One region of the Candidatus Thiodiazotropha sp. CDECU1 genome, then DNA from elsewhere that is predicted to be linked to it. Evidence: predicted binding sites of a transcription regulator. Region 1 holds the regulator's gene; each other region holds the start of a gene.
The links. The regulator FNR, encoded in region 1, switches genes on or off when oxygen is low (the NO sensors DNR and NnrR bind a similar motif). The targets are predictions, from matches to a motif close to TTGATNTANATCAA.
Positions count from the first base shown of each region.

Region 2: the regulator FNR is predicted to act here: its motif matches at 4,173-4,186, upstream of R2K28_RS19945 (cytochrome-c peroxidase).
Region 3: the regulator FNR is predicted to act here: its motif matches at 6,230-6,243, upstream of R2K28_RS09325 (cytochrome C).

Region 1 covers NZ_OY734020.1:3,506,220-3,516,366, reverse strand. Annotated here, with positions in the region: gene R2K28_RS16005 (lytic transglycosylase) at 1-903, opposite strand, end outside; gene R2K28_RS16000 (class I SAM-dependent methyltransferase) at 1,094-1,876, shown strand; gene rnhA (ribonuclease HI) at 1,851-2,291, shown strand; gene dnaQ (DNA polymerase III subunit epsilon) at 2,291-2,992, shown strand; gene fnr (fumarate/nitrate reduction transcriptional regulator Fnr) at 2,989-3,747, opposite strand; gene R2K28_RS15980 (sulfur globule family protein) at 3,916-4,290, opposite strand; gene R2K28_RS15975 (CTP synthase) at 4,640-6,271, shown strand; gene kdsA (3-deoxy-8-phosphooctulonate synthase) at 6,268-7,101, shown strand; gene eno (phosphopyruvate hydratase) at 7,192-8,475, shown strand; gene ftsB (cell division protein FtsB) at 8,501-8,794, shown strand; gene ispD (2-C-methyl-D-erythritol 4-phosphate cytidylyltransferase) at 8,787-9,488, shown strand; gene R2K28_RS15950 (HDOD domain-containing protein) at 9,605-10,147, opposite strand, start outside.
Region 2 covers NZ_OY734020.1:4,361,850-4,371,996, reverse strand. Annotated here, with positions in the region: gene R2K28_RS19975 (DUF4398 domain-containing protein) at 1-102, opposite strand, end outside; gene R2K28_RS19970 (DUF3501 family protein) at 473-1,057, opposite strand; gene R2K28_RS19965 (encapsulin-associated ferritin-like protein) at 1,136-1,423, opposite strand; gene R2K28_RS19960 (heterodisulfide reductase-related iron-sulfur binding cluster) at 1,444-2,787, opposite strand; gene R2K28_RS19955 (rubrerythrin family protein) at 2,875-3,291, opposite strand; gene R2K28_RS19950 (Fur family transcriptional regulator) at 3,603-4,040, shown strand; gene R2K28_RS19945 (cytochrome-c peroxidase) at 4,394-5,383, shown strand; gene glk (glucokinase) at 5,540-6,523, opposite strand; gene R2K28_RS19935 (patatin-like phospholipase family protein) at 6,746-8,986, shown strand; gene R2K28_RS19930 (antibiotic biosynthesis monooxygenase family protein) at 9,115-9,423, shown strand; gene uvrD (DNA helicase II) at 9,573-10,147, shown strand, end outside.
Region 3 covers NZ_OY734020.1:2,054,451-2,064,597, forward strand. Annotated here, with positions in the region: gene dsrE2 (sulfur carrier protein DsrE2) at 1-226, opposite strand, end outside; gene R2K28_RS09285 (sulfurtransferase TusA family protein) at 325-555, opposite strand; gene R2K28_RS09290 (TetR/AcrR family transcriptional regulator) at 626-1,234, opposite strand; gene R2K28_RS09295 (Hsp20/alpha crystallin family protein) at 1,572-2,015, shown strand; gene R2K28_RS09300 (Hsp20/alpha crystallin family protein) at 2,036-2,431, shown strand; gene R2K28_RS09305 (hypothetical protein) at 2,799-3,104, shown strand; gene R2K28_RS09310 (alpha/beta fold hydrolase) at 3,270-4,319, opposite strand; gene rsgA (ribosome small subunit-dependent GTPase A) at 4,753-5,826, shown strand; gene R2K28_RS09320 (hypothetical protein) at 5,988-6,122, opposite strand; gene R2K28_RS09325 (cytochrome C) at 6,441-8,429, shown strand; gene R2K28_RS09330 (c-type cytochrome) at 8,462-9,040, shown strand; gene R2K28_RS09335 (NAD(P)/FAD-dependent oxidoreductase) at 9,058-10,147, shown strand, end outside.

The DNA of each region.
Region 1 (10,147 bases):
AATGTCGACGGTGGTGAAATAGGGTTCATCAGCGATGGGTGTCAGGGTGATCGCATAGTACTGGGGATTTCTGAAAATCTCAGCCAACGCCAGCAAGCGGGGCACATAGGCGCTGGTCTCGTCAGGTAATTTCAGGGACCAGTAATCGGTTGGCTTGCCACGTTTTTTATTGCGTCTAATCGCACTGCGAACCGTTCCAGCCCCAGAGTTGTAGGCGGCAAGCGCCAGTTCCCAGTCATTGTCGAACTGCCGGCTGAGGGACTGCAGATAGTCCAATGCGGCATGGGTAGACGCCACGATGTCCCTGCGTCCGTCATACCACCAGTTCTGCTTCAAGCCAAAATAGCGGCCGGTGGAGGGGATAAACTGCCACATACCGGCAGCGCGGCCCGGTGAGTAGGCAAATGGCCGATAGGCGCTCTCAACGGCTGGCAACAGAGCAATCTCACTGGGGATATCCCGCTTTTCAATCTCCTGCATAATAAAATGGAGATAGGGTTGGGAGCGTTCCTGGATACGCTGAATATACCCCGGATTCTTGCTGTACCAGTTCAATTCCCGCTCGATTCTGGAATTGTGGGGAAAGGTCAGTCGATAACCATCCAACATCCGGCTCCAGAGATCGGCAGGCTTTTCCGGGAGTGTCAGTTCTGTGACAGTAGTCTGCAACTCCTCGGCCACATCCGGCAGCCGCTCACTTGTGATGGCACTCTCTTGTGCGCTCGGCTGTGTCTGCAGCGTTTGCGTCACAGCCGGGGTGAGTTCTACTTGCTGCAGCGCACTTGTAGCGCCGCCGTTGGGCAGGCTTTGACAGGCAGCGAGGAGACAGATGGCGAATAGGTTCATAATACGCAGGGGAATCTTGAAATACCGCATCGAATTGTTAAGGCTTGTTGTAGGCATACTCTATATCGGAGGAAAATAGTATCAGAGCCGCGTATCATTTCCATGGCTGGTGCTCCATATTGCGTGGTAACCCGTAGCTGACTGCCATTCGGGCATACCTCCTGATAACCTGATGCCTCTATTGAGGCGTACCGGACTGCACAGATTACCTGACAGTAGTGTCGGTAGCAAAGTAGATACCTTAACAATGAGAGACAATAAGTCGTTGAATTTGGGATCTTGTCAGCAGAAACAACTACAAAACTGGTTTGCGAGTGATTTGGGCAGGCTATTGGCTGAGCAGGAGGCAGAGTGTCTGGATTCCCGGGTTGCCACCCTGTTTGGCTACCATGTGGTGCAGCTGGGGCTCCCCTATGACAATCAGGATTTACTCAAGCAGAGTCCGGCCCGCAACCGGGTTGTCATGGGGATCGGGGGGGATAGCTCGGGGGTAGGTCTGCGAGCCCAAAGCCATCGCCTGCCCTTTGCCAGCGACAGTGTGGATGGGATGGTGTTGCCCCATACCCTCGATTTTGCTGCCGATCCCCATCAAGTCCTGCGGGAGGTGGAACGTGTGTTGATCCCTCAGGGTAAGGTGCTGCTGAGTGGTTTCAATCCCTGGAGTCAATGGGGCCTGTGGCGTCTGTTGCACCTGCGTTCCACCTCTGTTCCCTGGTGCGGGCACTTCTTCAGCGGGAAGCGGATCCAGGACTGGTTCTCATTGCTTGGCTTTGAGTTGGAAGAGGTGGTCTATCTTCACTACCGACCCCCGGTATCCCACCTGCCCATTATGCAGAGACTCGCCTTCATGGAGGGGATTGGGGAAAAGATCTATCCAAGGCTTGCTGGTGTATATGTCATACTCGCGGTCAAGCGGGAGGTTATCGTGACACCGCTGCGCTCAAAATGGCGGGTGAAAAAACGGGTCCTGCCCACCGCAGCAGAACCCACGATGAGAAATTCAGATGGCTCAAGTTGTAGAAATATATAGTGATGGCGCCTGTCGCGGGAATCCCGGCCCCGGGGGCTGGGGGGTTTTCTTACGCTATGGCCGACATGAAAAACAGCTGTTCGGCGGTGAGCCTGAGACCACCAACAACCGCATGGAGTTGTTGGCCGTCATCCGGGGTTTGCAGAGCCTGACGAAGAAAAGCCGGGTGAGGGTGACCACCGATTCCCAGTATGTCAAAAATGGCATCACCCAATGGATCCACAATTGGAAACGGAATGGTTGGAAAACGACGGCCAGAAAACCGGTCAAGAATGCGGATCTGTGGCAGATGCTGGATGCGGAGGTGAAACGCCATCAGGTAGAGTGGGCCTGGGTCAAAGGTCACTCCGGCCATCCGGAGAATGAGCTGGCGGATGATCTGGCCAACCGGGGGATCGAGGAAATTTTGAACTGATGCGACAAATAGTACTGGACACGGAAACCACGGGACTGGAACCGGAGCAGGGCCACAGGATCATCGAAATCGGTTGTGTGGAGATGGTTGATCGCAGGTTGACCGGAAATAACTTCCATCAATATCTGCAGCCAGATCGGGAGATCGATTTCGCAGCCATAGAGGTGCACGGCATCACCAACGAGTTTCTGGAGGATAAGCCCAGGTTTGGCGATGTGGCGCAGGACTTCATCGATTATGTGAGTGGGGCGGAGCTGATCATCCATAATGCCCCCTTCGATGTTGGTTTTCTCGACCATGAATTAGGTCTTATGCAGAGCCTTGCGAGAATCGATGGACTCTGCGCAGTCACCGATACCCTGGTGATGGCGAAAAAGATGCACCCGGGCCAGAGAAACAGCCTTGACGCCCTGTGCAAACGCTACGATATCGATAATTCTCACAGAGAGTTGCATGGCGCGCTTCTGGATGCCGAGATACTGGCCGATGTCTACCTGATGATGACAGGAGGGCAGGCTTCACTGGTATTGGATGGTGTCGCCACCGATGAATTTGGCGATAACTCAGCTGACACTATCCAACGTTTGCCGTCGAACAGGCCGGCGTTGAAGGTCGTTCATGCAAATCAGCAGGAACTCGAAGCCCATCAGTTGCAGTTGGATGCCATGGGTGAGTCTTGTGTCTGGTTAAAAAAGCATTAGATTCGGGACTGAGTCGACTTAGCCCGGTCTGTACCCTGGACGATCTCGTACAGGCGGGGGATGTCCAGCAGTTGCACATGCTTTCTCTCCACCTGCAGCAGGCTCTCGTCCTGGAAGCGGGTGAACAATCGGCTGACTGTCTCTACCGCAAGCCCCAAATAGTTGCCGATTTCGTGGCGTGACATACTGAGAAAAAAATCACTGGCTGAGAATCCGCGCTGTTTGAAACGTTCGGAAAAGCTGAGCAGGAAGGTGGCGAGCCTCTCCTCTGCACTCTTTTTGCCCAGCAGGGTCAGCATCTCTGTCTCCTGGCCGATCTCGCGGCTGAGCAGGCGATACATCTGATGCTGCAGGCTCGGCATGATGGAACTCAGGGATTCCAGTTGAGAGAAGGGGATCTCGCAGACAGCGGTGGTCTCAAGGGCGATTGCAGAGCAGTTATGGTTGTCGTCCTGAATGGCGTCCAAACCAATCAGTTCCCCCGGCAGGTGAAACCCAAGTACCTGTTCACCGCCATCTTCATTGGGTGAATAGGTTTTGACCGAGCCACTGGTGATGACTCTGAGGCTATGGAACTTGTCGCCACCCCGATAGAGATGATCACCGCGATGATAGGGGCGACCTCGCTTGATAATGGAGTCCAGGCGTTCTATGTCTTCAGGGGTGAGTCCCATGGGGAGGCAAAGGGTCGAAAGACTGCAGTTTTTGCAGGCGACCTTGATATTTTCAAATGAAACAACTTTTCTATTCGTCAAGGAACCGCTCCAACTCAAGGTGCACTCTTTTAGGGATTTCTCCCCTCCTATTTTTCCAGATGTTCTTGATCCGGATCAAGTAATTTTAGGATTTTTATTATCTTAGATCATATCCAATAAAAAAAGTCGGCCATGTGGCCGACTTTTTTAGTGCTCCTGGCTGATCGCTTATTTAGCGGGTGCAGCAGGCGCAGCCGGGGCTGCAGGTGGGTAGCCATAAGGTGCAGCACCACCGTATGGGGCGCCATACGGGGCACCACCATAGCCATACGGGGCACCACCATAGCCATATGGCGCGCCATAGCCGTAAGGACCGTAACCACCGTAGTCGCGATAGTAGTTATTGCCACGGCCATAGCCGGAACCACGCCCACTGCCACTCATACCAAAGCTGAAGTCGCCGGAACCATCGCCCCAGCCGTCGCCCCAGCCATCGTTGTTCCAGCCACGGTTACCATAGCCGGGACCGCCCCACCATGCTGATGCGGTTGTGGAGACAGCAACGAGAGCAGCGACGCTCAGGACCTTAGCAAATTTAATCATGCTTTCTTCCTCATATAATTAAGATTGATTTTTTATTGACTACTTTTTCTAATGGAAACAAGTAGTTGGTCGTTACGCATTGATAAATGGTTAGTGGCTAATATCAAGAATCCTTGTTCTGTTCGGCTTAGTCACACCGAGTAACAGCCAACTGGTCTCTGTGGTTGTTATTGCGAAAATCGCCAATCGATTATAGACCCTAGGGCGCTTAAATAAAATGTCCTTATGAGACTATTGCAAGAGTTATGTCGCATTAGCTCACTATTAATGCGATTGAGAGAGGCGGTCTGATCTGTTACTGTTTCCTTCCGTCCGTTTTCCCTTTTCCAGCGCATTAACTAGAAGCTTCATGACTAGATTTATATTCATTACGGGCGGTGTTGTCTCCTCCCTTGGTAAAGGAATCGCATCCGCTTCCCTGGCTGCACTGCTCGAGGCCCGCGGGCTCGATGTCACCATGATCAAGCTCGATCCCTACATCAACGTTGATCCGGGTACCATGAGTCCATTCCAGCATGGCGAGGTTTTCGTTACCGATGACGGGGCCGAGACCGACCTCGATCTTGGGCACTATGAGCGTTTCATCCGCAGTACCATGGGGCGGAACAATAACTTCACTACCGGCCAGATCTACGACAGCGTGATTCGTAAGGAGCGCAAGGGAGAGTATCTGGGAGGTACTGTGCAGGTGATTCCCCATATCACCAATCAGATCAAAGAGAGTGTCTTGCTGGGTGCTGATGATAAGGATATCTGCCTGGTGGAGATCGGTGGCACGGTGGGTGACATCGAGTCACTGCCCTTTCTGGAGGCGATCCGTCAGATGGGTGTGGAGTTGGGGCCGCAACGGGTGATGTTCATGCATCTGACTCTGGTGCCCTATATCAAGGCATCCGGCGAGATTAAGACCAAGCCGACACAGCACTCGGTCAAAGAGTTGCGCTCCATCGGTATCCAACCCGATATTCTGGTGTGCCGTTCCGAGCGGCCCCTGCCTGAAACCGAACGCAAAAAGATTGCGCTTTTCACCAATGTACCGGAAAAGGCGGTTATATCCGCAGTAGACGCAGACTCTATCTATCGTATTCCAGTGCTGCTGCATGCCCAGGAGATGGACGAACTGGTCAATCAGCGTTTCAACCTGGACCTGCCACCGGCAGACCTGTCTGAATGGGAGGCGTTCCTGGAGGGTCTCGATAACCTGGCCGAAGAGGTCAAGATCGCCATGGTGGGGAAATATGTGCATCTTACGGAGGCCTATAAATCCCTCTCTGAAGCCTTGGTACATGCTGGAGTCCATACCGGCAACCGGGTGGTGATTCACTATGTTGATTCGGAACAGCTGGAGAAGAGCGGGCTTGATAGCCTGGAGGGGATGGATGCCATCCTGGTGCCCGGCGGTTTCGGTAATCGTGGTGTTGAGGGCAAGATTGCGGCAGTTCAATATGCCCGTGAAAATGGCATTCCCTATCTGGGGATCTGTCTCGGGATGCAGGTTGCAGTGATTGAGTTTGCCCGTCATGTGGCCGGGTTGGAGGGTGCCCACAGTACCGAGTTCAAGCGCGACACACCACACCCGGTCATCGGGCTGATCACTGAGTGGTTGAATGCGGACGGCAAGGTTGAGAAACGTACCGAGGAGTCGGATCTGGGTGGAACCATGCGCCTGGGTGGGCAGCAGTGTCGTCTGGAGTCCGATAGCAAGCCCTACCAGCTGTATGGCGAGGAGATCATCACCGAGCGCCATCGCCACCGTTACGAGTTCAACAACAGCTATCTGGATAATATTGTCACTTCCGGGATGAAGGTATCGGGCCGTTCAGTTGATGGACGCTTGGTGGAGATTGTGGAGATCCCGGATCATCCCTGGTTCGTGGCCTGCCAGTTCCATCCGGAGTTTACCTCGACCCCGCGCTATGGCCATCCGCTCTTTTCCGGTTTCATCGAGGCGGCGAGAAAGCATCGGGACAGCAAGGCATGAAGCTATGCGACTTCCAGGTTGGACTGGATCGGCCGCTGTTCCTGATCGCAGGTCCCTGTGTCATCGAGAGTGAGCAGTTGGCCCTGGATACGGCAGGGGAGTTGCAACAGCTGACCCAGGCCCTTGGTATCCCGTTCATCTACAAATCCTCCTTCGATAAGGCGAATCGCTCCTCCGCCGAGAGCTTTCGCGGACCGGGTCTTGAACAGGGTTTAAAGATTCTGCAACAGGTCAAATCATCGATCGGTGTACCGGTGTTGACCGATGTGCATGAAGATACCCCACTGCAAGAGGTTGCATCGGTGGTGGATCTCCTGCAGACCCCAGCCTTTCTCTGCCGTCAGACCAACTTTATCCAGAATGTGGCCCGCCAGGGTCTGCCGGTGAATATCAAGAAGGGGCAATTTCTCGCACCCTGGGACATGACCCACGTGGTGGCCAAGGCGAAGGCCACGGGCAATGAACGGATCATGGTGTGTGAGCGGGGTGTCTCCTTCGGCTACAATAATCTGGTTTCGGATATGCGCTCCCTGGCGGTGATGCGCGATACCGGTTCGCCAGTGGTCTATGACGCCACCCATTCGGTTCAGTTGCCGGGGGGGCAGGGTAGCAGTTCAGGGGGACAGCGTGAATTTGTCCCGGTACTGGCACGGGCGGCGGTTGCAGCTGGCGTGTCGGGTCTGTTCATGGAGACCCATCCACAACCGGACAAGGCACTCAGCGACGGGCCGAATGCCTGGCCGCTGCCCAGGATGAGGGAACTGCTCGAGACGCTGGTTGAGATCGATCATCTTGTGAAAGGGAAACAATTGGCTGAGATGTCACCCTAAGGCTGTTACATACACCTGGCTGTAACACTATCTTGGTTAACTGTTATCACCACATTTATTTACTGAAAGCATACAGAATACGGAGACAACATGTCTGAAATTGTTGATGTTCGTGGACGAGAGATCCTCGATTCACGGGGCAATCCCACCGTCGAGGCCGACGTGATCACCGCAGACGGCGCCATCGGCCGTGCGCTGGTGCCGTCGGGTGCCTCCACCGGCTCCCGGGAAGCCCTCGAATTGCGTGATGGGGACAAGGCCCGCTATCTGGGCAAAGGGGTTTTAAAGGCGGTAGCCAATATCAATGGTCCCATCAAAGAGGCACTGATGGGGATGGAGGTGATCGATCAGGCGGCCGTGGATCAGTGCATGCTCGATCTGGATGGCACCGAAAACAAATCCAAGTTGGGTGCGAACGCCCTGCTTGGGGTATCCCTGGCGGCAGCTCACAGCGCTGCCCAGGAGAGGGCCCTGCCACTCTATCGTTCATTGGCCTCCGGGCCCTACCGGCTGCCTGTGCCGATGATGAATATCATCAATGGCGGGGCGCATGCGGATAACAGCGTCGATCTGCAGGAGTTTATGATCCTGCCGGTGGGTGCCGGATCCATTCGTGAGGCGGTCCGGTACGGTGCCGAGGTCTTCCATGCCCTGCAGAGTGTATTGAAAAAACGCGGTCTGGCTACCGCGGTGGGTGACGAGGGGGGCTTCGCCCCCAACCTGCCTTCTAACGAGGCCGCGATCGAGGTCATCCTGGAGGCTGTCGGCAATGCAGGCTTCAGCGCCGGTAAGGATATCTATCTCGGCCTGGATGTGGCCAGCTCAGAATTCTATGCGGATGGGGTCTACAACCTGGCCTCCGAGGGCCGCAAGTTTTCCGCAGACGAGTTTGCCGACTATCTCTCTGCCTGGGTCGATCAGTACCCGATCATCACCATCGAGGACGGCATGGATGAGGGCGACTGGGAGGGTTGGAAACTGTTGACCGAAAAGCTCGGGCAGCGGGTACAGCTGGTGGGTGACGACCTGTTTGTCACCAACACCAAGATTCTGCAGCGCGGTATCGATGAGAAGGTGGCCAACTCCATCCTCATCAAGGTCAACCAGATCGGTACACTGACTGAAACCCTGGCGGCGATCGATATGGCGGCTGCTGCCGGTTATAGCGCGGTGGTGTCCCATCGCTCCGGAGAGACCGAGGATACCACCATTGCGGATCTGGTGGTGGCCACAGGTACCGGCCAGATCAAGACCGGCTCGCTTTCCCGTTCGGATCGGGTGGCCAAGTACAATCAGCTGATGCGCATCGAGGATCAGCTGGGCGGGGATGCCGTCTATGCGGGTAAGGATGCATTTCCCGTGTCGGTGGACTGATCCCGGTGTCAACAGGCCCTAGCCCGTGCGAGTGGTAATAGCCATACTGGTCGGACTGCTGCTTTTTTTGCAGTACCGCCTGTGGGTGGGCGAGGGGAGCCTGGCTGAGGTCAACAATCTGAAACAGGAGATCAGCCAACTGCAGAAGGAGTTGGTGGGGTTGCGGGAACGCAACCGCGCCCTGCAGGCGGAGGTGGAGGATCTGCGCAGCGGTCAGACCGCCATCGAAGAGCGGGCCCGCAGCGAGCTCGGTATGATCAAGGAGGGGGAGACCTTCTATCAGGTCATCGCACCGAGCGATGAGAAAGGGGATGAGTAGCAGGGTGCGATGCTGGGCTGTAGTCCCGGCAGCGGGTGTGGGACAACGCATGGGCGCCGCGATCCCCAAACAGTACCTGGACCTGGCGGGAAGACGGGTTATCGATCATAGCCTGGAGAGGCTGCTGAGCCATCCCCGCATCGAAGGGGTCTACCTGGCGCTCTCCCCTGAGGATGAGCTGTGGCGGGGGTGCGACTTCGCCGATGATCCGAGAATCGTCAGGGTCGAGGGCGGAGAGGAGCGCTGCCACTCGGTACTGAATGCCCTGGCAGCGCTGCGGCAACAGGCCACCGATGATGATTGGGTGCTGGTACACGATGCGGCGCGCCCCTGTCTCTCCCGCGGCGATCTTGAGCATTTAATCGACACCCTGCTGGAGCATCCTGTGGGCGGCCTGCTTGGGGTGCCGGTCCGCGATACCCTGAAAGCGGTGGACAGCGACGGCGGTGTGGTACACACCGTCCCCCGGGAAGGCCTCTGGCATGCCTTGACCCCACAGATGTTTCGCCTTGGCCCGCTCTACCAGGCCCTTGCAAGTGCCATCACCAAAGATGCATTGGTGACCGATGACGCCAGTGCAATGGAACTGGCTGGCCATCGTCCATTGATGGTGGAGGGGGATGCAAGCAATATCAAGATCACCCGCCCGGAGGATCTGCAACTGGCGGCGGATTATCTTTCCCGTTGTGAATGATCTTACAAAGCGATAATCGCGAATATAGAAGGCTCACGTACCCATGCTCCAGCGTGGGTACGAGAAAATAAAATTTGCGTTTATTAGCGTTAATTTGCGGACTAACTTCTTCTTTTCTAAATCGCCAACAGCTCCCGCAGCTCGCGTATCTGATCCTTGGCGTTGTCGATGATGCCGATGGAGTGCCTCGGGGTCAGTTTGCCCAGGGCCAGTTTGTGGAATGCGGGCACCAGATCGAGCCGGGGAAGGGTATGCATCAATGGGGTGCCGATATAGGCGTGCAGCTGGGCGATCACCACCAGGTCCACGTAGTCGGGTTCATGGCTGATATCCTCCATCCAATCCTCCGCGTGCAGGGCCGCCTGGACGAAGTAGTCGGGAAACTCCCATTTGCGTAACACCATGGCACCCACTTCCGCCTTCAACCGATCAATCACCTGGTCGAGCAGTTCTGGATTCTCCGCCAGCTCGGGTCTACTGGTGGCCGCGCCGAGAATGGCGAGTGCGCCAATATCGTGGAGTAAACCGCACAGCAGGGCCTGATCGGGTTCCAGACCGGGTGTGACAATTGCCAGCTCGTGGCAGATGGGGGCCACGTAGCTGAGGTGCTTCCAGATATCGAGCATGCGTTTTTTCAACGCCTTGGAACGGCTGTTGAA
Region 2 (10,147 bases), 860 kb from region 1:
CTCGGGGGTTGAACTGCAGCCAATGAGCGCGGTGAAGATGAGTGCGCTGAAAATGGGTAGTGTGGGTGTACGCCAAAGTCGGGAGGTGTGATCGATCATCATGACAATGTTCCTTTATTGGTATATGTGGCAGTCCAGCGTGCGAATATACATGTTGGATAGGGATGATTATTAAAGTGAATGACCGCTTCGTCAACCTATGTTGTGCGTGGCAGTGAGGGATGTGATGCTGTACTGCACACGATTCGGCAAGGTATGTGTCTTGGATCGATATCAGTCGTCTGCTATGGCCATAGGGGCTGACGGTGTAATAAGTCAGCGGAATAGTGGTTTTTTGGCTCTCTCGCCGAGATGCCGGTTGGCCTTTTTGGTTTAAAGATTTAACGAATATTAACGATGCGCTGGTGGAATAACCACGATGTCAGGGCGCCTATCAGGGGCCCTGACACGGGGTATGTACAATTCTAACCTGTCACTGAAGATCGTTTATCAACGACTCCCGGATACTGGCTTCAATGGTGTCGACCGAATAGTTGTAGTTGGGATGATCTATACCTGCGGCTAGGGCTGAACCACTCTTCAGGGCATTGATCATAGGCTGGGTCAGTTCAAAGCGGAGAAAATGCACTGCTGATGTTTTGTCTTCAGTGCTGCGTTCCAGGTCCTCGTTGGCGATGGGCCTGACCTTGCCAAAATCGGCGACCTGCACCCAGATGGCCTGCTCGATACCGATCAGCTTGGCCAGTGCCTCCTTGCGTTCGTCCACATCGTGATACTCCATCATGAAAGTCGCTTTCCAGTTCATACCGTCCGGAATCAGTGGGTTGTAGACGTCGAGCTCATCCTGGATGCCTTGCTGTTCAAATATCCGCTCGATCCGCAGCATCTCCTGAATCTGATACTGCATGGTCAGTTCATCCTCGAAATAGAGGGCGGCGTTCGGACCGATGGCAAGGCGTCGATTCTTCTTATGGTCTATCACCTTGGCCCTGAATTCCTGGCGAATCCGTGCGTACTCCTCGAGACTGTAGAGGTCGCTGTGTGAAAGGTGGGTCATTGATCTCTCCTAATATAATTCTCAATATCGCAACTGGCCATATTTCCAACGCTGGCGGGCTTTGATCGGTCTTTTCCCTTATTCGTGAGCAATGGGCTTGTCAGTGAAGAGGTAGTCTTTCAACTCTTTGTCGAAGCTGGGGTCTTTGCGTCTGATCCACTCCAGTACCATGGCAGCGTGCTCTTTCTCCTCATCTCTGTTATGGGCGAGGATGGCCCGAAGATTTGCATCGCTACAGGCATCCACCCGTTGGTTATACCAGTCGACCGCCTCGAGTTCCTCCATCAGTGAAACAATCGCCCGATGCATATCACGGGTATCGTCGCTCAGTTGTTCAATGGGTTCATGGTAGCCTTCGTTCGACATGTTCTGCTCCTTCTAAGCTTTTAAAGACCGTATGCGAGGCGTAACAGACTGATCGGATGTTCCGGAACACTACCGTCACGCAGGCCGTTTTCGATATGGTGGCCCGCCATCGGGCAGTCACTGCCGTAGTGGTCGGCCTCTGCCTGTTTGACCCGGTTGACCACCGGTTTGCCGATCTTCATCGCATGTTGATGAAACTCGCTCTTGACCGCATAGGTACCGTCGTGGCCTGAACAGCGCTCGATGGCGCTGACCTGCGTATCCGGGATCAGGCTGAGCAGTTCCTTGGTTTTTGCGCCGATATTCTGTACCCGCTGATGGCAGGCGGCATGATAGGCGACCTTGCCCAGCCCCTGACTGAAGTCGGTCTTCAGGAGGCCGTTTTTATGCCGGATCATCAGGTATTCGAAGATATCGAAGATGGCATCCGCCACCTTTTTCACCGCCGGATCATCCGGGAACAGCAATGGCAGCTCCTGTTTGAACATCAATGCGCATGAGGGGACGGGCGCCACGATATCCCATCCGGCATCGACCAGTTTGGCCAGGACCGGGATATTGGCGTCTTTGGCTGCCTCCACGGCATCGAGATTACCCAGCTCCAGCTTTGGCATGCCACAGCACTGCTCCTTTTCGGCAATGGTGACGGGGATGTCGTTGTGTTCGAAGACGGCTACCAGGTCCTCACCGACGTGGGGCTCGTTATAGTTGCCGTAGCAGGTGCTGAACAGGGCTACCTTGCCTTTGGTGGCGCCGGCAGGTGTTCCCTCGGCAGCGCTGTTGATTCTCTCGGCCAGACGCTTGCGTAGCGGCTTGGCATGAAATTCGGGTAATTTCGCTTCGGGATGAACACCCAGTGAGTGATCGAGTATCTCGCGAAAATTCTTTGCCTGGTTAAAACGGTTCACCACCCCGGCAACCACAGGGATGCCTGCCAGTTTACCCAGGTTGTCGGTGCTGGTGAGGAGCCGGTCGCGAAGCTTCACATCACCCTTCTTATACTTGACGGCCTTGCCGCGCAGCATCAGGTGAGGAAAGTCGATGTTCCAGTCATGGGGCGGCACGTAGGGGCACTTGGTCATGTAGCAGAGGTCGCAGAGATAGCAGTGATCGACTACCTGCCAATAGTCGTTTTTATCGACCCCATCGACCTCCATGGTCTCCGACTCGTCCACCAGGTCGAACAGGGTTGGAAAGCTTTGGCAGAGACTGACGCAGCGTCTACACCCATGGCACAGATCAAACACTCGCTCTAGCTCTGCCATGAGCATCTCTTCGTTGTAATAGTCTGGGTTCTTCCAGTCGATTGGATGCCGTGTCGGGGCTTCCAGATTACCTTCTCTCTGGTTGCTGGGTGCTGCCATTAGATTCACTCCTGATGGTGGCGTTGGGCGGCCCAGAGGCCGCCCATGGGTCTTCCTGAACCCTGGGCTCAGGTCTCTGGCTGGACATCAATCCATTTCGTCTAATGCCTTTTGGTAACGGTTTGCGTGGGAGCGTTCCGCCTTTGCCAGGGTCTCGAACCAGTCAGCAACCTCGTCGAATCCCTCGTCGCGGGCGGTCTTGGCCATACCGGGATACATATCGGTGTACTCATGGGTCTCCCCGGCGACGGCTGCCTTCAGGTTGTCTCCGGTTGGGCCGATGGGCATGCCAGTGGCAGGATCGCCACACTGCTCCAGATATTCCAGATGACCATGAGCGTGGCCGGTTTCACCTTCCGCGGTGGAGCGGAACAGGGCAGCGACGTCGTTGTAACCCTCTATGTCGGCCTTGGAGGCGAAGTAGAGATAGCGGCGATTAGCTTGGGATTCTCCGGCGAAAGCGTCTTTTAAATTTTGCTCAGTCTGACTACCTTTGAGTTCCATATCTGGTTCTCCAAAATGATGGTTTATTGTGGAAAGAAACGTCGAGCCGCGGGGCCCTTCGCAGATGTTTAGAATAGTTATAAAATTGATTGGAATCGAGCGGTCTTTTCAATGATGTTGATAGGCAATGCCTAAGAATCACAGAGTTGGTATCCAAGTGTGATTCTACTAGCCTCAAAATTGATTCGCCAGCCATTAGCCCCCTTTGTATGCAAGACGAGCGGGCCTATCAGTCAGTAAAGCACCTGTTTAACTGACTTTTTTTGGTTTTGGGCTTGGCAAGATAGTGGGTGTGTACATATACTTTGCTGATGAGCGCTAACATCACCAGCCCGTCTACGAACCGAGACCCTATTAAACAGCGTCTCATCGATAGCGGCATCAATCTGACCAAACAGCGGGGAATCATCGCCAACACCCTGTTTGCACGCAATCAACATGTGACGGCCGAGCAGTTGTACGAAATGCTGAATCAGACTGGTGCCAGGGTTTCCAAGGCCACGGTCTACAATACCCTGGGGCTGTTTGTCAGGAAAGGGCTGGTGCGCGAGATCTTCATCGATGCGAGCCGCACCTTCTACGACTCCAATAACAGCCATCACCACCATTTCTACAATGTGGACACCGGGGATCTTATCGATGTCAAAGATCGTCTGGCACACCACTTCGTCGATCAGGAACTCCCCGAGGGTACGGCCATGGATGTGGTCGATCTGGTTATTCGGGTAAAGAACAACACCTCTGCTTAGGTCCTTAACCGGATACTTCACTATTATTCCGCCCTATCCCGGGCTACCAGCCCGCACCCGCTAAACCGACTCACCGGGATTTAAGCTGACAGACCGGCTGCAACAATTTTTCTTTTCTCCATTGACTGAATGTTGATCCATGTCAATGTTTTAGAATTATTCTAAATCTAATATAAACCCGGTTCGAATCAGGGTATTTGGTCTGGCCCGGGGTATCTGGGTGCAGAGTGAGAGTTGATACAACCGAATCGATGCCCTATCGAGTGGTCTCATCCTCGCACATACAACAGGCGTGGGGTGTCGCCACGTAAGAGGATGGCTTTACCAGTACTTCAACTATTGGGTAACAGGACATGATACGTAAACAAATTGCTACATTTTCACTCTTGCTGGGACTATCAACCGCGCTTTTCGCTATGGATGAGCCCATAAAGCCGATCAAGCCGGTACAGAATATCAACCTGGGTCAGGTCGAACTGGGCAAGAAGCTCTACTTCGATCCCCGTCTGTCCAAGTCTGGATTCATCTCCTGCAACTCCTGCCACAATCTCAGCATGGGCGGTACCGACAACCTGAAAACCTCTATCGGCCACAACTGGCAGCAGGGTCCAATCAATGCGCCGACGGTGCTCAATTCCAGTCTCAATGTCGCCCAGTTTTGGGATGGCAGGGCGGCCGATCTCAAGGCGCAGGCGGGTGGGCCCATTGCCAATCCTGGTGAGATGGCATTTACCCATACCCTGGCTATCGATGTGCTGACCTCGATACCTGAGTATGTAATGGAGTTCAAGCAGGTCTTCGGTACCGATAAGATCGCCATTGACGAGGTCACCCAGGCCATCGCCGAGTTTGAGAAGACCCTGGTAACGCCAAACTCCCGCTTTGATCAATGGCTGCTAGGGGATAAACAGGCCCTCTCACAGGATGAGATGGCCGGTTACAAGCTGTTCAAAGAGAGCGGCTGTGTGAGCTGTCACAATGGTGAGGCGGTTGGCGGTAACTCGTTCCAGAAGATGGGTGTAGTGGAACCCTACAAGGCAAAGAGTCCGGCAGAGGGTTTGAGCGCCGTAACCGGTAAGGATGCGGATCGCTTCAAGTTCAAGGTGCCAACCCTGCGCAACGTGGAGATGACCTATCCCTACTTCCACGACGGCGAGGCGGAAACATTGACCGAGGCAGTGGATGTCATGGGCAGGTTGCAGCTGGGTAAGAAGTTCTCTGAGCAGGAGAATGCCCAGATCGTCGCCTTCCTGAAGAGCCTGACCGGTGATCAGCCAGCGTTCCTGATGCCGATCCTGCCGCCCTCCACCGACAAGACACCGGAACCCAAACCCTTCGATTGATCAGACAGATCTCGCCATGGTAGTGAGCATGGTTTTGAGAGATGACTGTTTCACCTGCCACCCCCCCTTCTTGGGGGGGTGAACTGGTTTCTGCGCACTATCCCATTCAATGTGCCTGCATAGGCGTACCCAGTCTCTATCCCAGCCCGATATGGACTACCCCAGCATGGCGTAGTTCGCTGCTCCATAGAGGGCGGCTTTATCATTGAGGATGACCTGGATCGGCATGCTCAGCATGATTTTCCGCATCGGCCCCTTGGCGAGGAAAGCCTCCATGAAGATGCCCTCTTGCAGAATAGGCAGGATTTGCGGGGCGATACCACCACCCAGATAGACACCGCCCGTGGCCATGATCTTCAGGGCATGGTTTCCCGCTTCCCTGGCGTAGAGCCGGGTGAACAGCTCGAGGGACTCCCGGCACAGGGGGTCCCTCGATTCAAGGCCTGCGCTGGAGATGGCCTGGGCCTTCCCCAGTTTGTCCATCTGCCCTTGCAGCCAGGCGGGTGTCAGTCTTTCCCGGTAGTTGCTCAGGTAGTCATAGATGGCCTCGAGACCTGGACCGGAGACCAGGTTTTCCCAGCTGACGTGCCCATGTTGATTCTGCAAGGTCTGAAAGAGTCCGAATTCCAGGTCAGTGGCTGGACTGAAGTCACTATGCCCCCCTTCCGAGGGAAAGGGGTGGTATCTCTCTCCGTCCCAGTAGAGACCCGCCTCTCCCAGGCCGGTGCCGGCCGCAATGATAGAGCGATTTCCCTGGGCCCGCTCGGCACCGGGGCTGAGGGTGAAAATGTCCTTATCCTCAAGTAGCGGTATACCCCAGGCATTCGCTTCCAGGTCGTTGATCAGCCGGGTCTGCTGGAATCCGAACTGCTCACTGATCCGTCTTGCTGATACGCGCCAGGGTAGATTGGTGGTTTCGCAGACCTGATCGATAACCGGCCCGGCTATGCCGAAGCAGACACGCTCGATCACCCGGGTGGAGGGGTGGGTCAAAAAACGTTGCAACACCGCCTCGATAGAGTCGTAGGATTGACTGGGATAGGTCTCAGTCAGGAGCAGTTCGAGCTGTGACTCAGCGTTCGCTTGATAGAGTGCGAGTCGGGTGTTGGTGCCGCCGATATCACCGGCCAGTATCTGCATCTACTACCTCTTGATTGATTGGATGGTGACTGAAAATCCCCTAATCCTGCATCAATTCTATATAAATTGGTAACAAATCGCCCCTGGTCGGTTGCCTGTTTCATGGATCTGTATATGAAGGGGGTTTATTCTTGTTGTTGACAAGCTGGATCAATAATACTCGACCGGTTGTATCAGATGGCATGGATCTGGTGCATGAGGTGATCTCATGAAGAGTAAGGAATGAGGATAAGACAGCTGGCGTTCTGTCTCTTCTGCCCGGCGCTGATGCTGAGTGCTTTTCTCGGTGTTGCGCTGGCAGCCGACAGTGGCGTTGCTGAATGGGCGTCAGAAAAGCCCCGCCCAACTATCGGCCTGGTACTTAGCGGTGGCGGGGCGCGAGGTGCCGCTCATGTGGGTGTTCTCAAGGTGCTCGAAGAGTTGCGGATACCGATCGATTACATTGCTGGCACAAGCATGGGGGCGATCGTTGGGGGCCTGTATGCATCAGGTATGACCGCCGAAGCATTGGAACGGGTTGTTGGCCTGGCCGACTGGGGGAGGCTGCTTAGCGATCGACCCCCACGCTCCCAGCGATCTTTTCGCCGCAAGAGCGACGATGTAGGCTTTCTGGTCGATTTCGATGTGGGTTTAGACGAGTCTGGCTTGATCTTTCCCGGAGGGCTTGTGCAAGGACAAAACCTCGAAATGGAGATGAAACGCCTGACGCTCCCGGTGATAAAAATTGAAGATTTCGACAAATTACCAATCCCGTTTCGTGCCATAGCCACAGACCTAGTCAGTGGTGAGGAGGTGGTCCTCGATTCCGGTGACCTGGCAACGGCAATGCGCGCCAGCATGTCGGCGCCGGGTATATTCAAACCGGTTAGAAGCCAGGATCGAATATTGGTGGATGGTGGCATAGTCAACAATGTACCGATCGATGTGGTACGTGAAATGGGAGCCGATATTCTGATCGTCGTAGATGTGGGCTTCCCGCTGCTGGCGGAAACGCAACTCAATTCCGCCCTGGGTATCACAAAACAGATGTTGACGATTCTTATCAATGCCCGGGCGAAGGATCAAATCGCCCTGTTAACAACGGATGATCTCCTGATCTCACCCGAGCTTGGTGATTTGGGATCGGAGGAGTTTCAGCGGATGAAGGAGGCGCAACAACTGGGCAAGGAGAAGGCAATGGAGTTGGCGCGAACCCTGGCGCAGCATTCTATCTCGAAGCAATCCTATTTGGCTTACAGAAGAGGTATCCAGGGTGTGCGGCAGGGTCTGCCACGGGTCGACAACGTCATTGTTGAAAATGAATCAAAACTCTCCCCCAAGGTTATCGCTGAGCGTTTGGCTGAGCAACAAGATGGTGCCCTGAATGTGGATCAGCTGGAATCGGATATTGCCGATATCTACGGCCTGGATACCTTCGAGACGGTTACCTATGACATTATGGATGAAGGCGGAGAAACCAACCTGGCCGTACGTGCCAGGGAAAAGAGTTGGGGGCCTAACTACTTGCGATTCGGCATCAACTTGGAAGACGATTTCGAAGGTGAGAGCAACTACAATTTTGCCGTACGATTCACGCGTACGGAAATCAATGAAAAGGGCGGGGAGTTTCGTGCAGAGCTCCAGATAGGAGAATCGCCGCGCCTGTTTGCGGAGCTCTATCAGCCACTTGACTACGCATCACGCTGGTTCATAAATCCTTATTTCGTCTATCAGAGAGAGAACTCTACCCTGTTCCAGGATGGATTGCGGATCGCCCAATTTCTTTCAACTTCAACCACCTTCTCATTTGACGGAGGTCGCCAACTCGGTAATTGGGGAGAGATCCGGATCGGGTTAAGTCGCTCCCGCGTCGATGATGCATTGCGGGTGGGTCAGCCCGCTTTGCAAAATGGATCGACTGATATCTATGGCATATCCACGGGATTTTCATATGACACCATCGATAGAGTGGCGATACCCAGGTCGGGTTTGAACCTTTCCCTCGGCTGGTCGAGCATTCGTCAGAACTTCGGTTCGGATATCGCCTTTGAGGTTGCGGGACTGTTTTTTTTAAAACCCCAGACCTGGGGTGATCACACGCTTCTGCACTGGTGGGATATTAGCGGCACCACAAGAGATGAAACAGCCGGGGTGAAACCACTTTCTCTTGGCGGCCTGTTTAACTTGTCGGGATATGCAGCGGGCGAGCTGGTGGGGAAACATTCCGCAATAGGACGCCTGCTCTATTATCATCGGCTTGGAAAGCAGGCCATGCCTGTTTTCAGTACACCGGTCTATCTGGGAGGTTCCATTGAGGCAGGTAACGTATGGCAATCCAGGGATGAAATCTCTGCCGATAATACCCTGCTTGCCGGTAGTATCTTTATTGTGTTCGATACCTTGCTGGGTCCCATATACGTGGCATATGCAAGGGCAGAGGATAACCACCAATCGGCCTATCTTTTTCTTGGTCAGACATTTTAGCGCCAACTGCAACACCTGTGAGGGTGCTGAGATAGACCATGGATGCTTTGGTATGACCTCCCATATCATGGGTATATATCGGTTCGCAGACCCTTTACCCTTAGGCCATTCACACAGGAGTTGAAGCCATGTTCATTGTCGCCAATCGCGTCCCTGTTGCCGCAGGCTACCAGGAGATGTTCGAGGCGCGTTTTCGCAAGCGCGCGGGCCAGATCGAGAAACAGCCAGGTTTTGTACGCATGCAGGTTCTGCAGCCGGCAAAGCCGGTGCTGCCCTATGTCGTTCTCACCACTTGGCAAGACAAGGCCTCATTCGAAGGTTGGGTGGGCAGCGAGGACTTTCGTAACGCCCATGCCAATCCGATGCCGAAGGAGGCCTTCGATGGTGAAGGTGCCATCGAGATGCACGAAGTGATCATCAGCGCCGAGGCTGGCTGATCAGAGGCCGGGCCGCCCTTGCCATGGATTTCAATCCCCCCCATCGTCGCTGACTTGACAGGCAACCGGGTCCATATGCTGAACGGAGTGGTTGGAAAACCTCTGCAAATGGTGGCTTTTGTCACCGTCGGATGAGTAAACTAGCCACTATGGATGTTTCTCCCATACTCGATCCTCTGAACGACGCGCAGCGTGAGGCGGTAACCGCACCCATCGGCAATCTGTTGGTGCTGGCAGGGGCAGGCAGTGGCAAGACCCGGGTCCTGGTGCACCGCATCGCCTGGCTGTTGGCGGCAGAGGCCGTATCGCCCTGGTCGATTCTGGCGGTCACCTTCACCAACAAGGCGGCGAAGGAGATGCGTTACCGCATCGAGGATCTGCTTGGTCAGCCGCTGGGGGGGATGTGGGTCGGTACCTTTCATGGATTGGCCCACCGCCTGTTGCGGGCCCATTGGAAAGAGGCGGGTCTGCCTCAGAGCTTTCAGATACTCGATTCCGACGATCAGTTTCGACTCATCAAGCGGCTGTTGAAAAACCTGGATCTGGATGAGGCTCGATGGCCGCCACGACAGATCCAATGGTTCATCAATGGGCGCAAGGATGAGGGGCTGCGCGCGCAGCATCTGGATGATGGGGGTGATCCCTATCAACAGCAGATGATCCGTCTCTACAGTGAGTATCAGGGTGCCTGTGAGCGGGGCGGCCAGGTCGATTTTGCGGAGCT
Region 3 (10,147 bases), 1.5 Mb from region 1:
CCTCCGGTAGTTTCATCGGCATGGCGGGGTTACCCAGGGGGCTCACTTTGAGATCCAGGGTCTGCTTCAACAGGTTCAGTCCATAGAAGGTAAAAAAGATGGAGACATCCCAACCCAAGGCGGCTGCCGTGGAGGCGAGTATGAAGGGTGGATAGGCCATATCCAGGGTTCCCTTAGTGGCGATGATCGTCATCGAGGGGATATGCGCCGCTTCCCGTTCCGCCATCTTTTCGGCAAATCGTTGATCAAACCAGTTGTCCAGATCCTTGCTCGGGATATCGATCAGTGATGCAGTATTACTCATGATAGCCTCCTATGGGATTCTCAAGCCTTGCGAATTCTGAAAAAGAATCCGTCTTCGATCTCTTCACTGGAGACCATCTCATGACCGGTTTGACTACAGAATGAGTCCAGGTCCTTTACGGAACCGGGATCGCTTGCAGTGATCTCCAGAATCTCCCCCGATGAGAGGGCTGCAATCGCCTTTTTGGTCCGGAGTATGGGCAAGGGACAGTTCAGACCGCGGGCGTCGAGGGTGTGTGTTGTCTGATTCATCTCATTTCTCCTTTACATCATTTAAACAGCTAAAAGATGACCGGTCGGTCAAGTCGAAACTCAAAAAAACTCAATTCGGTGGCCTTTGCTCGATACGTATGCTTTTGATGGCCGGCCCCAGGGATCTCACCACCTCGGGGTCGTTGCGTGTCTTGGCGAGCAGTATCACGCCTTCCAGATAGGCCAGCATTGCGGTAGCGGTGGCTTCAGTGTCCAGGGGTGGAATCTCACCTTTCTCAACCGCCTCATCAAGGGCTTCGTGAAAACGGGCGCTGGCCTTTGCGAATACCGCATTCAGCCGGGCCCTTATCACCTCGTCACGGGTACTGACTTCAAGGGCAAGATTGCCAAACAGGCAGCCGGGCATACGCCCCTCCATGTTTTTCGCCGCCTTCTGCCAGAAATAGACGGCATCCACCATATAATCGAGCCGCTCGATGGGGGGGAGGGCCTCGTCAAAGGCCTCGGCGACAAAGCCGTTCGCCCACTCATCGGACATGCTGTCGATGACCGCCATGGCCAGGTCACGCTTGGAGGGAAAGAAGTGGTAGAAGCTTCCCTTCTGTACCTTGGCCATGGTGCAGATCTCTTTAATGCCCACATCCGCATAGCTGCGCCCATGGAAGAGGTCGCGGGCGGTGGCCAGGATGCGGTCTTTGGTGTCAGGGGCGATAGTCATGGTAGATAATTATATTAGACCGGTCGGTCAAGTCAAGTTTGATTGAGTTTTCCCTGTTCAATCCAGATCTGTTCAGCTCCTACAGGCGTGGGTACCTTCAAGAGATAACCCCAGCCGATTAATGGATATAGGGCGGTTTTTTTTTCAGCCTGACATGACTTTTTCGATTCTCATTGCATGGCATGCCGCATAGTCCATTGATAACCACATACCTGACCAAGTTGAAATACAAGATAGTCATCTTAGTTGTATCCCAATCTTGAAAAACCAACTGGTCATCCCTATCTAAAAGGCAAGCTAACGATTTGTTGCATATCAATGCAAGGAGACGAGTGAGATGTTGCCAAGAATACACGGCTTGAATTCAAGCCTGTTTAATGAATTCAGACGCCTTGAACAGGAGATGGATCAACTATTCGACGCAGGTTTCTGGCCGAATACCATGCGCTCTGTTGTAAGTGAAAACTATCCGCCGATCAATGTCGGTGTAACCACCGATCAGGTGGATGTCTACCTGTTTGCCGCAGGCATGGATCCAGAGAAGTTGGATATCTCTATCAATGAAAACCGCTTGTCCATCAAAGGTGAACGTAGCATAGCGCGGGAAGAGGAGACTGACTACTTCAGAAAAGAGCGCTATGACGGCGCTTTTCACAAAGTGGTCTCGTTGCCCGATGATGTGGATGCGGACAAGGTGGAAGCCCGTTACGACAATGGTGTGGTGCATATCGTTATCCAGCGTCGTGAATCTTCCAAACCACGACAGATTACCGTGCAGTAAGTTGGCAGGAGGTATACAGAATGAGTAGCAGCAAAGAGATAACCAAACGCGATGTGCAAGCGCAACGGCGTCGTGAGTTGCCACAACGCAGTATCCGACCTGATGTGGATATCTTTGAAGATGAGTCGGGTATCACCCTCACGGCGGACCTTCCCGGTGTGACTAAAGATGGGCTTGATATCCAGGTGGACAACGAGACCCTCTCCATAGACGGTAAGGCGGGGATTGACATGCCGGAGGCGATGCAGGCGGTATATGCCGACGTGCGCGCAACCCGCTACCAGCGCAGCTTCTCTCTGAGCAGCGAGTTGGATGGGGACAAGGCTGAAGCAAGTCTAAAAGATGGTGTATTGTCACTGCGGATTCCGAAGCGTGAGCAGTTTCAACCCCGTAAGATTGAGATTCGCAACGGATAAATTCCCCTCTACTTTTCATTGCGGAAACCCCAACCCGGACAGCTAATGTCCGGGTTTTTTCTATCTTTAGTAAAGCTGTCGGTTGTAAACTTTTCCTTCTGCAGAGTAAGAAGGTCACTCTTAATTCGTATTTCGTCAGAATGAAATTCTGAAATCGTCGATATGTTTTACAAGTCAAAAGTGGCCTGTAGCTAAGCATTTGTTTTTCATAGCATGGCATAAATACTGCAGGAATTAACCTGTGCGGCTTGCTATGCAGAACAGCAAGAGAAGCATAGCGTAGTAAGCCCATGCGTTTAATTCTTCTCTTGAGTTTGAGCGGCTTGTTTAGCCATACTGACGATAACGACTATTTGGAAAGTACATTATGAATGGTTTAGCATCATCTTCTCTTTCCGCAAAGAAAAACTGTGAATACTACAGTCAAAAGATTGCAGAACACTCCCCACCAAAAACAGAGAATGACGAACGTCTGATTCGCAGCTATCAGCGTATTTTAATAAGGGATCGTTCGCTTCTCTATAATCTCGAACTGCTCGAGATGGTCGAGACGATGCGTAAGGATGCTACGGCAGGTGTAACCGGTATCTCATCCAATCTATCCATGTCTTCTACATCCCTGGATCTGGATGAACTTAGGGTTTTGCTTGACGAAAACTCTGATAAAGCCTGAATATTTTCGGTTAGCAATAGTCTCTGACTCAGTGTGGCGAGATCTCTTCAATAAGATCCGGCTGTCTACATCTGTCGATCCTTTGATGGCGCCAGTAACTCAAGAATATCATCCGAGTATTTTTTGAGATTGACTAATCTATGCGTAAATCGCGGATGCCTTATATTATGCCACTTGCGATAGCAGTTCTTTCAAGGTGTTGTCGATAAAATCCTTGTCTTCAGCTGCTACCCCAAGCATGCCAAAATGACCCCATAGGGTAGGGATGGGACGCATTTCACTATTGGGAGTCAGTTGGTGTTCAAACTTACATTCGTCGACGGTAAACATAAGGTCTTTCTCAAACGGCATGTTGTAAACCAATGCTTTGATCCTTCCCATAGCGGAAGCTAGATCTCCATCGGTATGTTTGGACACATCGGCTTGCTGCCACTTACGTAAGCTGGCCAGCAGTGCATTCGGATCCATCGGTGTAAACCATGCTTCCCAAAAATTAGTCTCAAACTCTTCCAACGAGTTAAAGCCGGCAGCGCGCCAGGTTTCCTGGGCATAGAATTCTTTGCTTAAGCCAATCATGGAAAAATATCGTGCAAGATTTTTCAGGCCTTCACTAACAGCATTGGGCTGTTTGTAATTACCGTTTTCCCAGGCTGAGTCAGATCGAATCTGGCGCATGGCGTTTTCAACCAGAATGTGGTTGTGTGCGGTACCTTTTGCAGTTCCACCGATTGGTGCTACGCGCTTTACCAGGTCTGGATAGCGCACGGCCCACTCAAATGCTTGTTGTGCACCCATCGACCATCCGAGTACCAACTGAACGGAAGTGATCCCAAATTTCTCCGTGGCCAAGCGATGTTGTGCGCGAATATCGTCGCCAATTGTAACATTCGGAAAATTTGCCATGGCGATTGAATTTGGAGAGTTGTGGGGAGAAGTTGAGAGTCCGGCACCGATCATGTTCGGTAACAATATGAAATATCTTGTCGGGTCCAGTGCCATTCCCTCACCGACGTACATTTCCATGTGTTTGCTGGTGCCGGAGAACATGTGGGGAAAAATAATTGCATTATCTTTAGTGGTATTTAGCTCGCCAAAGGTTGCGTAAGCAACTTGACAGTCGGGTATGGTACTGCCTTCTTCTAAATCGAAATCTCCAAGATCATAGAATTGGTAGGGGCCGTGTTGTTCTTGAGAATAAAAAGGATTGTCTAGCATGGTTGGAATTCCCCTGCTTCACAGTTAATCAAATTACCTGGACACATACCTGTGTAGAGGATTATAGACATGCTAGTAATAGTTGGTCTCCACGTAGTACTACGTAGTTTTTGATTCAATCAGGTAATCACACTTCCTCTGATTGGTTGTCAATCTTGTGGGTAGTATCGACAGATATAACCGGCATCTCAGCCAATCCAGGTGGAATGGCTTAGTTAGAGATTGAAGAGTATTCAGGATTTATCTTATTCGATTAAAAGATAAGATAATCATCATGAGATTGCATTAACAGCCTATTGTATAGGAATCATTCGCTGCTTCTCAGGGCAGGGTCTTCGACATAAATCTAAAATAAGTATGGCGGATACAAAATCCGCCTGGTAATCTTATGTGTTAGGTATTATTTATAAGTAAATGATAAATATAAATATTAATGACTGATCTGAGAGATATAGGATATAGCGACTGGTTTAAGAGCCGAGTCGATGATGAAGCGATTTCTGCGCATGATGTTGCTCGGGTGGTCTCTGTACATAAAGATAGCTACACCGTGACAAAAGGCGCTGGAGAGGTATTCGCTGAGTTGTCAGGCAACCTTCTCTACTCCACTGAATCTTCCAGTGATCTTCCTACGACCGGTGATTGGGTGTATGCCGATTTTTATGATGACGAAACCCATGCAATTATTTATGGCGTGTTCCCAAGAAAAACACTTCTGAAGCGAAAAACCGCCGGCAAGCTGGTGGATTACCAGCTGATAGCTGCGAATATAGATGTTGCCTTTATCATTCAATCACTGAACGATAATTTTAATCTGCGCAGATTGGAACGCTACTTGGTTATGGTCAATGAAAGTGGTATCGAACCTGTAATTCTACTGAGTAAGTGCGATCTTCTGCCAAATGTAGAGGTTGATGAAATAAAGAATAAAGTATCGGGGATTGCACCTCAAGCTACCGTGATGGAGTTCAGCAATTTAAACCGAAACAATATTACTTCAATTATTGGCTTATTGAAGAGTGGATCTTCCTATTGTTTGCTAGGTTCGTCTGGTGTCGGTAAAACCACCTTACTCAATACCATAATAGGTAGTGATAAATTCGACACGCAGCCGGTCAGTAAAATCCAAAGTAAGGGGCGTCATACAACCACAAGCCGGCAATTGGTTCGCTTGGACAATGGGGCGATGATAATAGATACGCCGGGAATGAGAGAGCTTGGCAGTATGTTCGTGGATGAAGGCCTGGAGGAGACTTTCTCTGAAATAGTGGAGCTATCGCAAGGCTGCAAATTTTCCAACTGTTCCCATACCAATGAAAAAGGCTGCGCCATCTTGGCTGCGATAGGGGCAGGAGATCTATCCGCACGCCGTTATCAAAACTATCTGAAGATGAAAAAAGAGTCCGAATTCAATCAGATGTCCTATCTGGAGAAAAGAAAGAAGGATAGGGATTTTGGCAAGCTCGTTAAAACAACCCTCAAGGGTAAGCAGAAGTATGACAACTAGTGTACCTCGTCATAGATTCTGTACCATTCAGAGCCACCCCAATACGCCAGACCAAGGCGTGGCTCGCAGTCAATGGCGCGCCCTTAACAAGGGCCACAACCACCCACAACTCTCCACGGCATGGCTTGTCCAGGTTAGTCAGAATGGGGATCTGTACGGTGTTAGGCCTGGGATCTCTTCTGCATGAAATTTCGCACTTGGCTGATGCCCACACCAAGGATGGTGGCGATACTCAAAGCTGTTAGTGCAAATACAAATACGGCTGATGCCATGATCAAGATGGGTGCTACATTCATGATGATCTCCAACTAGCAATCTGAAATTGATAACATCTGCAATCTCGGGGGTAATATTAGCATCTTATGAAATAGTTTTAAACTATATATTTGTAATTTATTTTTTATTGATCAAGATCATTACAAGCTTGTTGAATTTCTCTTAACTTGGTGTGCATCGAAGAATCAATAATGATGTTTAACTAATACTGGACGAGATATTCGACCCACCTGGATGGTCGGTCCGTTCGGCACTGTAGTTCCGCTTTTGGCTCTGTTTGTCTATAACCTATAAGCCTCGTTGTAGCGGTTGTGCACTTGACCAGCGAGGAAATAATAATGAAGTATTTGGCAGTCAGATTGCCAGTCTGGATTTTCTCTTTTCTTCTAGCCCTATGTTTTGTCGCTCCCGTGCAGAGTGCAGAGGGGGAGGGCGTATTGACTATCTTGGGGGAGACACCTCCTCCGGGTTTTGATCCGGTCACCGGCGATCGGATCATCCCGAACAAACGCTGCCTGAAGTGTCATGGCGATGCCCACGAGAAGACCGATACCCGGGATGATGGCAGCATTGTCAATATCTATGCCGACCCGGAAATGATCAAGGATAGCGTACATGGCGAACAGTACTGCACCAACTGTCATGCCACCATTGACCGGGTACCGCACCGTGAATCCCCAGAGGTAGTGGTCGGTTGCGTGGAGTGTCACCAGGAAACCTGGGATAAGCACCGCAACGACCCCGATGAGAAGTACGAACGTCTCGGGGTAGTGATGGAAAGCATCGACGCCTACTACGACTCGGTGCATGCACTGCCCAACAAGCAAGACCAGTCGGAGACCAACGCCACCTGCTACGATTGCCACGAAGCCCATGATATCGGTACCCTGGGCAGCCACCAGCGCGCCGAGAAGCGCCTGAAGAATCCCGAGGTTTGTGGCGAGTGTCACAGAAAACAACTCAACGAATACCGTGAGTCCGACCACGGCAAGGCAGTATTGGAAGAGGGCGACAGCGAATCGGCCGTCTGCTCAGACTGCCACACAACCCATCAGATCGCCTCACCCGAGACGGATCAGGCCAAGCTGGCCATCACCAAGAACTGCGGTGATTGCCACGAGGAGGCCCAGCGCACCTACTTCGACTCCTACCACGGCCAGGTGCACCGACTCGGTTACACCAATACCGCCAAGTGTCACGACTGCCACGGCAGCCACAAGATCAAGGGCGAAGATGATCCCACGTCGGAGATCCACGCTGACAATCGCCTGGAAAACTGCAGGGTCTGTCACGAGGATGCCAATGAGAACTTTCTCACCTTCTGGCCCCACGGTGATGCGGACGACAGGGAGAAATACCCGGGTCTGTGGTTCTTTAAGATATTTATGCAGATACTGATCTTCTCGGTCATGGCCTTTTTCTGGGTACATGTGGTGCTGTGGCTCTACCGCGAGGTGATGGACCGCATCCAGGGCAAGGGTTTCATCGAGGATCTGGATCACCCCGATGTGATCTATTTCCGCCGATTCCCGGTTGTTTGGACATGGATCCACGCACTCTTCGCCATCGCCACCATGGTCCTGATCCTGACCGGTACCACCTTGCTCTTTTCCCATACCGGTTGGGCCAAGGCAGTGGTGATATTCCTCGGTGGCACCGAGATGGAGGGCATTATCCATCGCACCGCCGCCGTTATCTGGCTGGGAATATTTCTGGCTCACCTCTCCTTTGCGATCAGTAACATCTGGAGCAATCGCAAGTCCTTCAAGTGGTTTGGCAGCACCTCTATGTTGCCCAACTGGAAGGATTGGGATGATCTGAAGCGCATGTTCAGGTGGTTCCTCGGTCAGGGCGAGCGGCCTGATTTCACCCATTGGACCTACTGGCAGAAGTTCGACTACTGGGCACCTTTCTGGGGTGCGGCGGTGATCGGATCATCGGGTATCATGTTGTTCGCACCGGAGACGACTGCCATCATCCTGCCTGGCTGGATGTTCAATATCGCCACCCTGGTGCATGCCGAGGAGGCGCTGCTGGCGGCCATCTTCCTCAACTCAGTACATTTCTTCAATGTGCACTTCCGGCCCGAGCGTTTTCCCATGAGTACCACCATCTTCACCGGTAAGATTCCCATCGAGGAGTTCAAGCACGACCACCGTCTCGAATACGACCGGTTGGTTGAGTCAGGTGAACTGGATAGGCATCTGGTCAGGCGCCCTTCGCGCCGTGCCGACCTGGCGGCCTCCTTCATCACCACAGTGCTGATCATGAGCGGTCTGGCCCTGCTGACCCTGGTGTTGATCGGTGTGATGACCTCGCCAAGCTGATGGGGGTGGAGAAGATGATGAGAAAAAATAGCATGAGCAATAAAGTTCGCAATCTACTCCTGGCCGTGTTGGCATCACTGCCGTTGGTTGCCCAGTCAGGACCCTCTGGTCAGGCGCTGGCCTTCACCTGCGCCGGCTGCCACGGTACCGATGGCTCCAGCGTCGGCCCCTCTAGCCCCTCCATCGCGGCGATGGACCCGGATATCTTCATCGATGCCATGGATGCCTACAAGCGTGATCAGCGCAACTCCACCATCATGAACCGCATCGCCAAGGGCTACAGCGACGAGCAGATCAAGGCCATGGCCTGGTTCTTCGCCAAGCAGAAGCTGCGGTTGCATGTGCAGACGACGGATCAGCAGATGGTTGAACTGGGTAAGCAGCTGCATGACACCCATTGCGAGAAGTGCCATGAAGAGGGTGGTCGCGCGGGGGACTCCGGTACCCTGGCGGGACAGTGGATACCCTATCTCGAGTTCAGCATGGAGGATTTTCTCGAAGGCAGGCGCCCCTACCCAAGAAAGATGAAACGCAAGGTGGAGGCCGTCATCAAGGAGCAGGGCGATCAGGCGGTGCCTGCGTTGATCCACTACTACGGCAGCAAGCACTGATCGCGGAGAAGGAAACAATGAACAAAATCAATCGCAGAGACTTCATCCGCGTCGGTGGCGGCCTTACCCTGGCGGGCAGCTCGCTGCTGTTTCCCACCCTTGCCCTGGCCAACAGTCCCAAGGTGGTGATCGTGGGTGGCGGAGTAGGGGGCAGCACCGCCGCCAAATACCTGCGCAAGCTGAATCCCGATATGAAGGTGACTCTGATCGAGGCCAAGAAACAGTACACCTCCTGTTTCATGAGCAACGAGGTATTGAGCGGTGACCGCAGCATCGACTCCATCACCTTCGATTACGAAGGCCTGAAGCGCCATGGAGTGGAGATCGTCATCGACCGGGTCAGCGCCATCGAAGCGGATAAGCGACAGGTCGTCACCGAGCAGAGCGGTAACTTCGAATACGATGCCTGTGTGGTCTCCCCCGGGATCGATTTCAAATGGGATGCCATCGAAGGCTACAATCCAGAGGTGGCCGAGACCATCCCTCATGCCTGGAATGCCGGTCCACAGACGGTCACCCTGCGCAAGCAGATCGAGTCCATGCCGGAAGGGGGCAAGGTGATCATCGTTGCCCCACCCAATCCCTACAAGTGTCCACCTGGACCCTACGAACGGGCCGCGCAGATCGCCATGTACTGCAAGCACCATAAGCCGAAGGCAAAGATCCTCATCCTCGATCCCAAGGACGCCTTCTCCAAACAGGGGCTGTTTCGGCAGGGCTGGTCCCAGCTCTACGGTTTCGGCACCGAGAACGCCATGATCGAATGGGTTGGCGCCGCGGGGGGTGGCGTGGTGGAGGAGCTCTATCCTGACACCCGCACCCTGCAGGCCGAGATCGAGGAGTTCACCGCCGACGTGATCAACATCATTCCGCCCCAGAAGGCGGGCAAGGTGGCTTTCGCCTCCAACCTGACGGAGGGCGACTGGTGTCCGGTCAACAAGCGCACATTCGAATCGACCCTGCACCCCGATATCTATGTCCTGGGGGACGCCTCCAGCGCCGCCAAGATGCCGAAATCGGCCTATGCCGCCAACTCCCAGGCTAAGGTCGCCGCCGCCGCCATCGTCGCCAAGTTCGCCGGCATGGATCCCGGTGATCCCACCTACG